DNA from 2 places in the Fructobacillus sp. ESL1129 genome. Region 2 is predicted to be linked to the other one. Evidence: riboswitches for the same ligand, from Rfam matches in the RefSeq annotation. Region 2 holds a riboswitch; the other holds the start of a gene.
What was found. Region 2 has a riboswitch for lysine ahead of ACSYSL_RS05435 (amino acid permease). Riboswitches for the same ligand answer to the same signal wherever they lie in the genome.
Positions count from the first base shown of each region.

Region 1: it holds a riboswitch for lysine, as region 2 does, so the genes downstream of both, lysA (diaminopimelate decarboxylase) here and ACSYSL_RS05435 (amino acid permease) in region 2, are expected to answer to the same signal.

Region 1 covers NZ_CP196668.1:355,765-362,012, forward strand. Annotated here, with positions in the region: gene dapA (4-hydroxy-tetrahydrodipicolinate synthase) at 1-797, opposite strand, end outside; gene ACSYSL_RS01780 (N-acetyldiaminopimelate deacetylase) at 799-1,956, opposite strand; gene dapD (2,3,4,5-tetrahydropyridine-2,6-dicarboxylate N-acetyltransferase) at 1,961-2,665, opposite strand; gene lysA (diaminopimelate decarboxylase) at 2,703-4,025, opposite strand; lysine riboswitch at 4,128-4,306, opposite strand; gene ACSYSL_RS01795 (aspartate kinase) at 4,481-5,854, shown strand; gene dapF (diaminopimelate epimerase) at 5,847-6,248, shown strand, end outside.
Region 2 covers NZ_CP196668.1:1,090,782-1,097,029, reverse strand. Annotated here, with positions in the region: gene ACSYSL_RS05445 (DUF3021 domain-containing protein) at 57-500, opposite strand; gene ACSYSL_RS05440 (LytTR family DNA-binding domain-containing protein) at 500-937, opposite strand; gene ACSYSL_RS05435 (amino acid permease) at 1,094-2,539, opposite strand; lysine riboswitch at 2,626-2,797, opposite strand; gene ACSYSL_RS05430 (hypothetical protein) at 2,816-3,367, opposite strand; gene trpS (tryptophan--tRNA ligase) at 3,515-4,531, opposite strand; gene ACSYSL_RS05420 (ketopantoate reductase family protein) at 4,664-5,644, shown strand; gene solA (N-methyl-L-tryptophan oxidase) at 5,687-6,248, opposite strand, start outside.

The DNA.
Region 1 (6,248 bases), 650 kb from region 2:
CCAACTTGGTAACCGGCTGCATTCAGCATTGCTTTGACGGGCGCTGGGGATGGGTACATGAACAAGGCCGCCATCTTTGGGGTCAGCCAACGCTGCAATCGACCGGCTTCTTGAAAGTTGCCAGCGTAGAAGGCATCATACATGCCCCGCATTTGACTCCCATAAAGATGGGAAGCCACGGAAATAACACCACGTGCGCCAATCACCAGGGCAAAGAGTGCTTGGGCGTCCTCACCAGAGTAGACCGCGAAGTCGTCTTTTACATGGTCAACTAAGTATTCTAAATCCGCCATGCTAGTACACTGCTTAACACCCGCGATGTTTGTGTGGGCAGAGAGTGCGACAATGGTGTCGTTTTGCATCGTCACGGCCGTTCGACCGGGAACGTTATACATCACAACTGGTAACCCTCCCTCTTCGGCAACCGCCAGGTAGTGCGCCATCATCCGCCGCTGATCAGGTTTGTTATAGTAAGGAACCACCACCAAGGCGGCATCTATACCAGAAATTTGACTCACTTCTTTTGTAAAGGCAATGGTTTCGGCCGTGTTGTTCGAACCCGTACCAGCAATGATGGGTACTCGACCGTTCACAATTTCGGCAAAGCCTTGGTAAAGAGCCAACTTTTCTGCGTGACTCAAGGTAGGCGTTTCACCCGTCGTACCACCGATTACAAAGCCACGATGTCCTTCCTCGAGATACCGTTCCGTTAGGGCGGCTAGGCTGGCAAAGTCAATTTGGTTGTTTTCATCAAACGGGGTTACAATAGCGGTCATTAAATCGGCATTTTCAAACATATCATTCTCCTTCTTCCTGCAACATGCGGAACGTTAAAAAGTCGCGAATCGTTGAAACAGCAGGTGCCAGTGCTTCTTCCTTTGGCGAAAAAGCCGCAGAGTGCAATGGATGTTCATCCTCAACCCCCAGCCAAAACATGGTGCCGGGAATTTTTGATAATAAGTACCCAAAGTCCTCACCAGTCATCGCTGGTTCCGTCAGCTTGAATTGCTCAGGATGCTTAGTCTCCATGAAATCGATGAAATTCTTTGTCAGTTCCGGTGTGTTCTCCACGGGAAGATAGCCGCCCTGCGTGAAGGTTGGCACGACCTGACAACCGTAACTCTTCGCAATCCCTTGAGCAATCGCTTTAATCTGTTCCATTAAGTCAACTAACATCGTCTGTTCCAAGCCACGAATGGTGCCTTCCAAGCGGGCAGAGCCAGCAATTACATTTCGAATGCTACCGGCGTTGAAACGGCCAAAGGTGATGACACCAGACCGAATGGGATCAATCCGACGGGCAACAATGCTTTGAATCTGTCCAATAAAGGCTGCAGCGGCCACGACCATGTCGTTGGCATCCTGTGGAAAGGCAGCATGACCACTTTTACCGATAAAGTCGATATCGACTTCGGCTGAACCAGCGAATAAGGTCCCCATCCGGCACCCAATTGTGCCGGCGGGCAAGTTCGGCGTATCGTGGAGGGCGTAAAATTCATTAGGCCGCCATTCTCCTTCAAAGACACCGCGTTCATACGCAAGTAACCCACCGTTTTCTTCTTCCTCTGCTGGTTGAAAAAAGAAGAGAAGATTATCTTCTGGCTGGTTTTCGGCAAAATAAGCGATTAAACCAAGGGCGACTGTCATGTGCATGTCATGACCACAAGCGTGCATCCGCCCTTCATGAGTTGAAGCAAAAGGCAAATCGGTGTCCTCCGTAACAGGCAAAGCATCGATATCGGCACGGTAGCCAATGGTTCGCTTTGGCTTGGAACCAGCAATTCGAACCAATAAAGCAGTCGGAAGTTCTTCAATTTCTCGAATCGTTAGGTGCTCCTGATTAAAAGAGCGCACCTTATCGAATAAATAGGCATGTGTTTCGTGCTCGGCCAAAGCCAATTCGGGAATTTGGTGTAAATCACGGCGAATCTGAATCAGATCGTTTTCGGTTAACATAGCATCACAACTTTCTTAAATCATCTTCCAAAGTCGTCTTTGACTCGGTCTGTGCATCAACGTCCTTGACTTTGCGGGCAGGATTACCAGCTACCACGGTGTGTGGCATAACATCCTTCGTCACGATGGAACCAGCGGCAACAACCGCCCCTTCGCCCACTCGAACTCCCTCAATCACAACGGCATTGGCCCCGATTAAGACATTGTCTTCAATAACGACTGGCTGGGCGGAAGCGGGTTCAATAACCCCTGCCAAGACGGCGCCTGCACCAATGTGAGCGTGCTTACCAACGATGGCACGGCCACCCATGACAACGCCCATGTCAATCATGGAATTTTCGCCGATTTCACAGCCAATGTTGATGACCGCCCCCATCATGATCACTGCATTGTGACCGATTGTGACCTGGTCTCGAATGACCGTCCCTGGTTCAATCCGGGCATTAATGTTCTTTAAATCAAGGAGGGGCACGGCCGAATTACGTGCGTTGTTTTCAATTTCGTAATCGGTAACGCCCTGCTGCTGCAAAACCGCAGCCAGGTCGGCCCAGTCACCAAAAATCGTTGCCACCCGGTCATCACCAAAGACTTTCACCGTATTTGGATAAGTCAACTTACTTAAATCACCCTTAATATATGCCTTTGTCGGTGTTTTCTTCTTTGCGGAACCAATGTATTGGATAATTTCTTCTGCGTTCATTTCTGTCATTGTTCTTCTCTCTTTTTTTCGTTTTCTTCTATAAAAGCTATGCTCGTGAGCTACCATCCAAATTAAAATCAAGTCGTTCAAGATCGTCAATTCGTTCACGGCGTGTGACTAGGGTACTTCGACCGTTTTCGACAAAGACAACCGCTGGCTTAACATTCAAGTTGTAATTGGAGGCCATTGAATAGCCATAGGCTCCGGTATTCAAAATTGCCAAAATGTCGCCGGGCTTCGTTTGCGGCAAGGCTTGTTCCTGAATTAAAACATCTCCTGATTCACAATATTTACCGGCCACTCTAACCGTCTCCATTACTGGTGCCAACGGATTGTTGGCCAAAACAGCTTCATACTTAGCATCATAGAGAGCGGGTCGAATGTTATCGCCCATCCCACCGTCAACGGCGAGGTATGAACGAATTCCCTGCACATCCTTTCGTGCCCCAACCGTGTAAAGACTGTAGCCAGCAGGACCGACAATGGACCGGCCCGGTTCAATCCAAATGGCGGGTGTGGGGATGTTCAACGACCTTGTCCGCTGTTTAACAGTTTGAATAATTAGATTGACAAAGTCTTGTGGAGCAAGTGGTCGATCGGCACTCACATAGCGAATGCCAAAACCGCCCCCAACATTTAAAATTTTGGTTTGATAGCCATAATCCCTTGCCCACCGGGCGGCCAAGTCGACTAACTTTTCGCTTGCCCCTTCAAAACCCGCTAATTCAAAGATTTGTGAACCGATGTGGGCGTGAATCCCAAGCATGGTCATCCTTGGTTCTTGTAAAACTCTTTGTAAGGCTTCATCAGCTTGCCCGGAAGCCAAGTCAAAGCCAAACTTACTATCAATCTGTCCGGTTTGAATGTACTCATGGGTGTGGGCCGAAATCCCTGGTGTGATGCGTAGAATGACGTTAGCCCGTCCTCCTGTTTCCTCTAGTAAACGATGTAACAAGGCAATTTCATGAAAATTGTCTAAGGCAATGAGCCCGATTCCGACTTTTAAAGCCAGTCGCAGCTCCTCTTCGGATTTATTATTGCCATGAAAAGTCATTTTCTTTGCTGGAAAACCTGCATGCAGGGCCATTTGAATCTCGCCTGCTGACACGACATCGACATGCCCATTCATTTGGTTGACGAGTTGGTACATGGCCGTATTGGCAAAGGCCTTACTGGCGTAACAAACGGCGTAATCGACTTCGTTTTCTTCGAAGACCTCTTGGAAAGCTCGAATCTGGTGGCGTATTTTTGCCGTATCGTAGACGAGAACCGGTGTGCCGTACTCGTCTGCTAGAGCCACGGCATCACAGCCGCCAATCGTCAAATGGCCTGAAGCGTTGATTTGATTTCCCTGTATTTGTTCGTTCATCCGTTCTCTCCTTGTCAAAATGGCATAAAAAAAACTCCTGTACGAAGTGGTTAACACTTCATACAAGAGAATCCAATGGTTCACAAAAAATTAACTGGTTTCAAATGTCGAAAGCGCAACACGATTAAATCGTGACAGTCCATCGCCTATTGAACGATGTCCCAGCTTACCCCAGCCTGTGTTGCTGAAGCGCTTCGGCAACCTTGCCTTTCGGTTAGCGTTATCGTCCACACAGGAACTCGACTAACTTACTCATCGCGGTTGCAACCTCTTCGATGTCTCAAATAGTAAACTAATTTTTTAATCTCGTCAACCCTTTTTATTAAAAAGTTTTTAATCATTTTTCTTCATATACTGCCGCAAAAAAAGACGTTTTTTAGGCTTTTTTCTATCTTGTTTTTTCAAAAAGTGCTGATACAATGCAAACAAATTAAAAACAAAAGGAGCACAAGAAAATGACAAGGGTTGTGAAATTTGGGGGTTCTTCCCTGGCAAACGGACCACAGTATGAGAAAGTTACTCAGATTATCATGGCGAATCATGAGCGCCGAATTGTGGTGGTTTCTGCACCAGGTAAACGAGACGAAAATGATCAAAAAGTCACCGATCTCTTAATCCAATATGCGACTTTATCAGAACTAGACCAAAATATTGAAAACATTCAAAAAACACTGGTTGCGAGATACGAAACGATTGCTCAGTATTTTCAGATATCCCCCAGTGATTTCAAAACAATTCGGAAAACAATCATCCAATTGCCTCGTCTCTTTTCTGGACAGGAAAATTACCGTCTTGCTTATTTTAAAGCCCATGGTGAGAAATTAAATGCGATGCTAATGGCCCTTATTTTGCAAAAACTGGGCCAACGGGCTCGTTTTGTGGACCCAGCCGAGCTGGGGTTGGTTGTGACCGGGAAACCCGACAGTGCAACCATTACAGAAGAAAGCTATACCAACATGAAACATTTCAAAAGGAGTGACGATGAAATCTTGGTGATTCCTGGCTTTTACGGCGTGACCAAAAAAGTCGATATGGCCACCTTCGCTCGTGGTGGTTCGGACATTACTGGTTCCATTGTGGCTAGAGGGTTTGGTGTTCATTTGTACGAAAACTTTACGGATGTCTCTTCGGTTTACGCAGCGAATCCGAACATCGTCGACCGGCCAGTCGCCATCGAACAAATGACGTATCGTGAAATGCGAGAGCTTTCCTATGCGGGCTTCTCCGTTTTTAACGATGAAGCCATTATTCCAGCCATTCAAGGACAGGTCACCATCAATGTTAAGAACACCAACCGTCCCAGCGATCCTGGAACACGAATTATTCCCGAACACGACTTTCACCCGAGCCATCCCATCACCGGTGTCAGCAATTCCGATCACTTTTCAGCCTTGTACTTGCACCGCTACTTACTAAACCAAGAGGTCGGTTTGACGCTCAAGTTACTCCAAATTTTTTACCGCTATAACATCTCTTATGAACACATGCCTTCTGGAATTGACGATTTAACCATTATTTTTGATAATCGGCAGTTAACGGAGGATAAAATTCAAGCACTTTGTGCCGATATCGAAGAAACGCTTGAACCGGATGCCATGCAATGGATTGAAGATTACACGATCATCATGATTGTTGGTGAGGGCATGTTTTTAAAGCCAACAACCGTTGCTGAAGCCATTTCGGTCCTAACAATGAATGGCATCGAGGTGAACATGATTAACCAAGGTGCCTCTCAAATTTCAGCCATGATTGGTACGAAGAAAAAGGACGCAAAACGTGCCGTTGCCACAATTTACCAGCATTTCTTTCAGGAGAATAACCATGACTGAACTTATCCATGTCCACGGATCCAATAATTCTTTTTACCTCTTAGACCAGACGTTATTCGAAACACCCTTGTCGCATAAACAGTTAATCCAACTTGCTCAAAAACTTTGTCAGCAAAAAGGCAATTGGCCAGGTGCGGACGGCTTACTCGTCGTCGATGAGCCAACACATGCAGGTCCCTTGGGCAAAATGACAGTCGTTAATGCCGATGGTAGTATCGCTTCGATGTGCGGCAATGGACTACGGACGGTGGCTCGCTACTTATCAGAACGCGAGGGCCAAACGACTTTTACTGTTGAAACGGCTGAAAGTGATTTAAAAGTCCGACAGGAAGCTGACTTTGCGACCGGGGTACCGGCGTTTTCCGTTGAGATTTCACCGATTCGCTTTAACAAG
Region 2 (6,248 bases):
TGTTTAGCACTGAAAACATATTTTTGCTTGACCTTCTGCTTCTTTTATCTTCCAAATCATTTCAGTGCTAATGCGTTGACTTCTTCTACCAAGTGTTTGGCTGACTGCATTGAGCAAAACCAAATGATGATATAAATCAGAATGTAGATAGCAGTATAAATCAAAAACCAGGTTGCCGTAAAGGGGTACCATTTGGCAAAGAGCGCTAGAACCGTATAACCTACATAAGTCACCAGGAAATGATAAGTCGTTTGTTTGGTGATACTGATGGATTCAATTCGATAGATGAAGGATGCCAAATAAAACATGGCCCCCATGCCTGCCCAAATCAATGTAGCAACCGCCATTGCCTGCAATGGTGAGGAAAAACTGTCAACAAAGCGATTACCTGATGGCTGCATGACGTTTAGTTGATAGCAATAGCTAAAAAATAGCGAGAGTAACAGCCCAATGGTGATACCAGCAGAAATGCTAGAAAGTAGTCCTTTAAAAAACTTCATCATTTGAAATACTCCTTTTTAATTTTGTACATGTATCGTCTTGAAGCATAGGTATAGCTGCCGTCTTTTAGCACAACTTGATACAGACCCGTCTTCGTCAGTGAAAACTTACAGACAAAGTGTTGATTGACAATCTCCGACTGTGAAATTTGGAAGAATGAATCGGACGGCAAAAGATCAGCAATTTCATAGATGTATTTTTTGATTCGATATTTTTTCCCATTTACTTGGCAAAAAACGCTTTTCTTTTCTGTAAATACCCGTTCAATACCATTCACCTCAAAGGTATAAAATTCGCCATCTTGTTCAACATTTACTTGTTGTTCATGCAAAAGTCGTTTGATTTTTAGAAATAAATTCTCAAAAAAGACAGTTCGTTTGGGTACGTTAACTAGAATCTTCGCTTCCGCATTATCTTCTGAGACATTTAAAAGCACTTTCAAGGATCTCACCTCTCTCCTTTGTTCTATTTTGATAATAGCATGTTGCAAAAATCCTGTTACCGTTTTAGAGAAATCTGGTCCCTATAGAAAGATAAGTGGTTAATCCACATAAAAAGTCGTTCATGGAAATCCATGAACGACTTTTTCATTTTATTTCTTACCCGTCAAATCCACGTCTTCTAGCGGAATCAACTTCGTTTTCTTTGACCATTTGTAACCAAAGTATGGAATCACAAAGATTGGCACGGACAAGTAGGTCACGGCAATCTTATCCCATTCCCAGTTTGCAAAGGAAGCGGGATCCTGCAAACAGATAACGATGATGGACATGAGCAAAGCAAAGATTGGCCCGAATGGGAACCACTTTGCCTTGTAAATCAGGTCATCAACCTTGTGCCCCTGGGCAACGTAAGCCCGCCGGAAGCGCAGGTGGGCAATGGCAATACCCATCCAGGCGATGAAGCCGGTCAAACCGGAAGCGGACACCAACCAACCATAAACGATGTTGCCACCCTTCATTTCAGAAGTGAAGGCAAGCAAGCCAACGGCCATTGTTAAGAGCAGCGCTGCCCAAGGAACACCATTTTTGCTTAAGCGACCAAAAATCTTTGGTGCTTGCCCCTTCTTAGCCAGCGAGTAAAGTGTACGCGTTGACGCATACGTACCGGAGTTGGCGGCTGACAAAACAGAAGTCAGGATAACTGCATTCATCAGAGAAGCAGCGAAAGCAATCCCCGCGTTCTTAAAGACAATCGTGAAGGGTGACATCAAGATGTTGCCGGAATCGGCAGCTGACATCAAACGGGGGTCCTTGTAGTAAACCAAGGCGGAAATCACGAAGATGGCCCCGATGTAGAAAAGCAAGATTCGCCAAAAGACGGAGTGAATGGCCTTAGGAACGGACTTGCTAGGGTCCTTGGCTTCACCAGCCGTAATCCCGATTAGTTCAGTTCCTTGGAAAGAGAACCCAGCCACAACGAAGACGGACAAGATACCACCCATGCCACCAACGAAGCCATGGTTACCAACCGTCAAGTTGCGAACCACGTCCGTGTGGGAGTTAATGATACCAAAGATGGCCAAAACCCCGATAAAGAGGAAGAAACAGATTGTCACCACTTTAATCAAGGACAACCAGAACTCCGTTTCACCAAAAGTGCGCACGGAGAAAAGGTTAATTAGGAAAATCAAGACCAAGGCAATCGCTGAAAAAATCCAGGATGGTACCTGTGGCAGCCAGAATTGGGCAACTAACCCAACCGTGACGGTATCCACGGCCAAGGTGATGGCCCAGTTAAACCAGTAGTTCCAGCCAAGGGCAAAGCCAAAAGCCGGGTCAACGAAACGATTGCCGTATTCAGCAAACGATCCTGACGTTGGGGCAAAAGTCGCCATTTCACCCAAAGACGTCATCAGGAAGTAGACCATGATACCGATTGCCACGTAGGCAGCAATGGCACCAAATGGCCCGGCTTGTGAAACCGAAGCACCCGATGTTAAGAAGAGACCAGTTCCAATTGAACCACCAAGCGCAATCATTGAAACGTGGCGGGTTTGGAGCTGGTGCTTGATTGTATTCACATTTGTTTCTGCCATGAGCAAAAACCTCCATTTTGTTTTGACAAACAAAAAACCTACTTCTGTACAAAAACAAAAGTAGGCGTCATCACATTTTTTAAGCATGATAGCAAAGCGCACCGTTTAAAAAACGACAGTCCGGGAAATTTTCTTTCACGTCCCAAGTTCCCCCTCCCCCGAGGGAAAACTTTCGGCAACCGCACCTTTAACACTGGTTCAACGTCCTGGGTGGACTCTCCAGTGCGACTCATCTTGGTTGCAACCTCTTTGTTTGTTGGCTTTAGATTAGCACAATTAAATTTTACCGTCAACACCAAAAAATTGTTGAAGGCGCTTTCCGCCACGAATGTAAACAGTGGCAGTCAAACGGAAGTAATAATAACCAATTAGAGCAGCCCCAATCAACGTGATGGATGAAAAGTCGTAATCAACGATGGCAGCAAAGGCCAAGTCAATCCAAAACAAGACCATGATGACTTCAATTGTTTTTTTCACCCATTGCGCCACCGGAAGTCGAACAACCAATGCTTGCTTAATTTGAAATAACAAAAAGACCCAAACCACGCTGGCCACAGCCGGCATCCACTGCGATAACACCGGTCCATCGTCCCAGTAAAAGAAAGTCAGCAAAGACCATCCCCAACTAGCCACCACTAGAATCGATGAACAGGCCAAAGACCACCAGAAACCGACTTTGAAATCGAGCGTCCGCAAGAAAGCTGCCCAGGCAATGCTCAGCACCCAAACAATCCAGAATTTTTTCAAGAAATAGGCGGGTACGAGCAAGAATCCAATTTTGCTAGCAGCCACGGTTTGAATAATGATGGCCACTACGGCATCAATCATGGTCAAAAATGTACTGTTAAAACGCAACATGATCGATAAGATAATGAAGACGATTAATGAAAAAATGGGTAAAAATCGTCTCTTTTTCAATGGGTAGAACAATGCCGTTACGACCTTTCCTTCTCAATACAACTCATCATTTGCTGCTTAACCAAAATAATTGATACCCATGGCAGCTCGGACCTGCTTCATGGTCTCTTCAGCCTTTTCATTTGCCTTACGGGACCCCTCTTGAAGCATGGCCATGACCGCATCCATGTCCTTGGCATATTCCATGCGCCGTTTCCGGATTGGTGCCAATTCAGCTTCCATGACTTCAAGCAAGTGCTTTTTCAACTTCATGTCCCCCAAGCCACCACGTTGGTAGTGTTCCTTTAATTCCTGGACCCGCTTCTTATCCGGATCAAAGATGTCCAAGTAAGTGAAGACAACGTTTCCTTCCACGTGGCCAGGATCTTCCACCCGAATGTGGGTCGGATCAGTATACATGGACTTGACTTTATTAGCCAACGTCTCGTCATCATCTGACAGATAAATGCCGTTGTTCAAAGACTTGGACATCTTGGCGTTACCGTCAATCCCTGGTAGGCGACCCTGTCCCTTTGGTGGGAAAACCCCTTCAGGTTCGACCAAAATATCAGTATGGTACGCATTGTTAAAGGCGCGAACCAGCTCTCTTGTCTGTTCAATCATTGGCTTTTGATCATCCCCAACCGGTACCTTCGTTGCCTTAAACAACGTAATGTCGGCCGCCTGTGAGACAGGATAGGTCAAAAAGCCAGCAGGAATCCCTTCTCCAAAGCCCTTTTGTTGAATTTCTGTCTTAACCGTTGGGTTGCGCTCCAAACGCCCCAAAGAAACTAAGTTCATGTAAAACATCGTTAGTTCCGCCAAAGCCGGAATCTGAGACTGAACAAAAATCGTTGACTTCTTTGGGTCAATCCCGACCGCTAAGTAATCCAAGGCAACTTCACGAAGTGACCGTTGAATCTTCTCGGGATCACGGGCGTTGTCAGTGAAGGCTTGCGTATCGGCAATCATAATGTAAGGGTCGTAAATTCCCTCGTTTTGCATGGCCACCCGGTTCTTTAGGGAACCGATATAGTGCCCAATGTGCAGTTTTCCGGTTGGTCGGTCACCGGTTAAGTAAATTTCTTTTTCCATGATTGAATGAATTCCCTTTATTTTCTAACCCTCTTATTATAACGAATTACATAAAGTCTTGCAGACAAGCTTTGTTATTGGTATATTATTAAAAACAAATGAAAAACATTTAATGAAATAGGAGGTTGTACGATGAAATATGCTGTTGTTGGAGCGGGTGCCATGGGGTTGCGCTATGGGCTTTTGCTTCAGGAAGTGGCTGGTAAGTCCGTTGACTTTGTCGAGCCGACAAAAGAATCGATCGACAAAATTAAGGGACAGGGCAACCTCGTCTACCAATCACGCGATCACGAAGACAAGCACCCCGTGCTAGTCAATATTTACTCACCAGAAGAATATACCGGCGAGCCGGATGTTTGGATTTTCTTCATGAAGCAAATGCAACTGGCTGAGACCCTGGAGCGTATGGCGCCCCACTTTAAGGATAACCAAGTGGCCGTCGGAGCCATGAATGGAATGGGCCACATTGAGAAATTGCAATCCTACTTCAAGGATGACAAGATCATTGGCGGAACGGCCATGATCGCGACGATTTTGAATGACTTTGGCGACGTCGACTTCATTGGTAAAGCCAATTCCGGCGCTTCCGCATACTCGAATTTATCCGGAGAAGAAACGGAAGCGACCAAAGAAGTCATGGAAGACTTTCAGGCTGCCCACTTGAATCCAACGTATTCAAACAACTTTATGGGCACGTTGTTGACCAAGGTATTCTTTAACGCCGTGGAAAACTCAATCGCGACCATGTTCCAGGCCCGCATGGGAAACTTGCTTTCCTATGACCAATTCGTGCCGACCATTGCGAAGCCATTGGTGGACGAAGCCTACGATGCAGCTGCTGCAGCCGGTATCACTTTATTGGAGACACGCGAGGAAATGCTCGTTCAAGTTGACTACGTGGCCCGTGAAGTGGTTCCTTTGCACTTCCCTTCCATGTATCAAGACTTTGTTAAAAACCGTCCGACCGAAGTTGACTACATCAACGGTTGGATTGCCGACTTGGCGGAGGCAAACGGTGTGGCAGCGCCAACCCAGCGCTTCATCACTAACCTCGTGCACCTGGCCGAAGCCATGCGTGAATTTAACCCACCAGTTAATCAATTGGCACAGTAAAACAATAAAAAAGCCCCTAGCGGGCTTTTTCTTTTGTTCTTATTAAAAACGATTAAGCGAGAAAGGTTTCAAATCAAGGAAAACATCCTTCCCGGCCACTTGGTCTGCCAAGACTTTTCCAAGGACACTAGCGAACTTAAAACCATGCCCCGACAGGCCGGTGACCAGTTTAACTTGAGGATGTCCTGGTAATTGATCAATGATAAAGTCCTCGTCGGGCGAAACATCATAGGTACAGGCTGCCCCAAAGTCCAGTCCCGCTGTCCCCGTCAGGTATTGTGCCAACAAGGGCTTAATCTCCTCCTTGTCTTCTGGATACGAACCATAGGTAGCGCGTTCAGCTGGTTCTGTAATCACTTGACCGCCGTCGTGCTTGCCGATTTTAATATCACCATTTTCTCCTGGAAAACCATAGTAAGTTGCATCACCCGCAATTTCAATCGTAAAGGCGGGAAAGCCCCGCTGTTCCGTCAAGCGTTGATCATCAATTTTAAACCAGGCAAAGACTTTTCGTTTCACCGTGATTGGCAAAGTCGGAACCAACTTCTTCACCCAGCTACCGGTGGTCAAAATAACCTCTTTGGCCAAATAAGTCGTTTGGCTG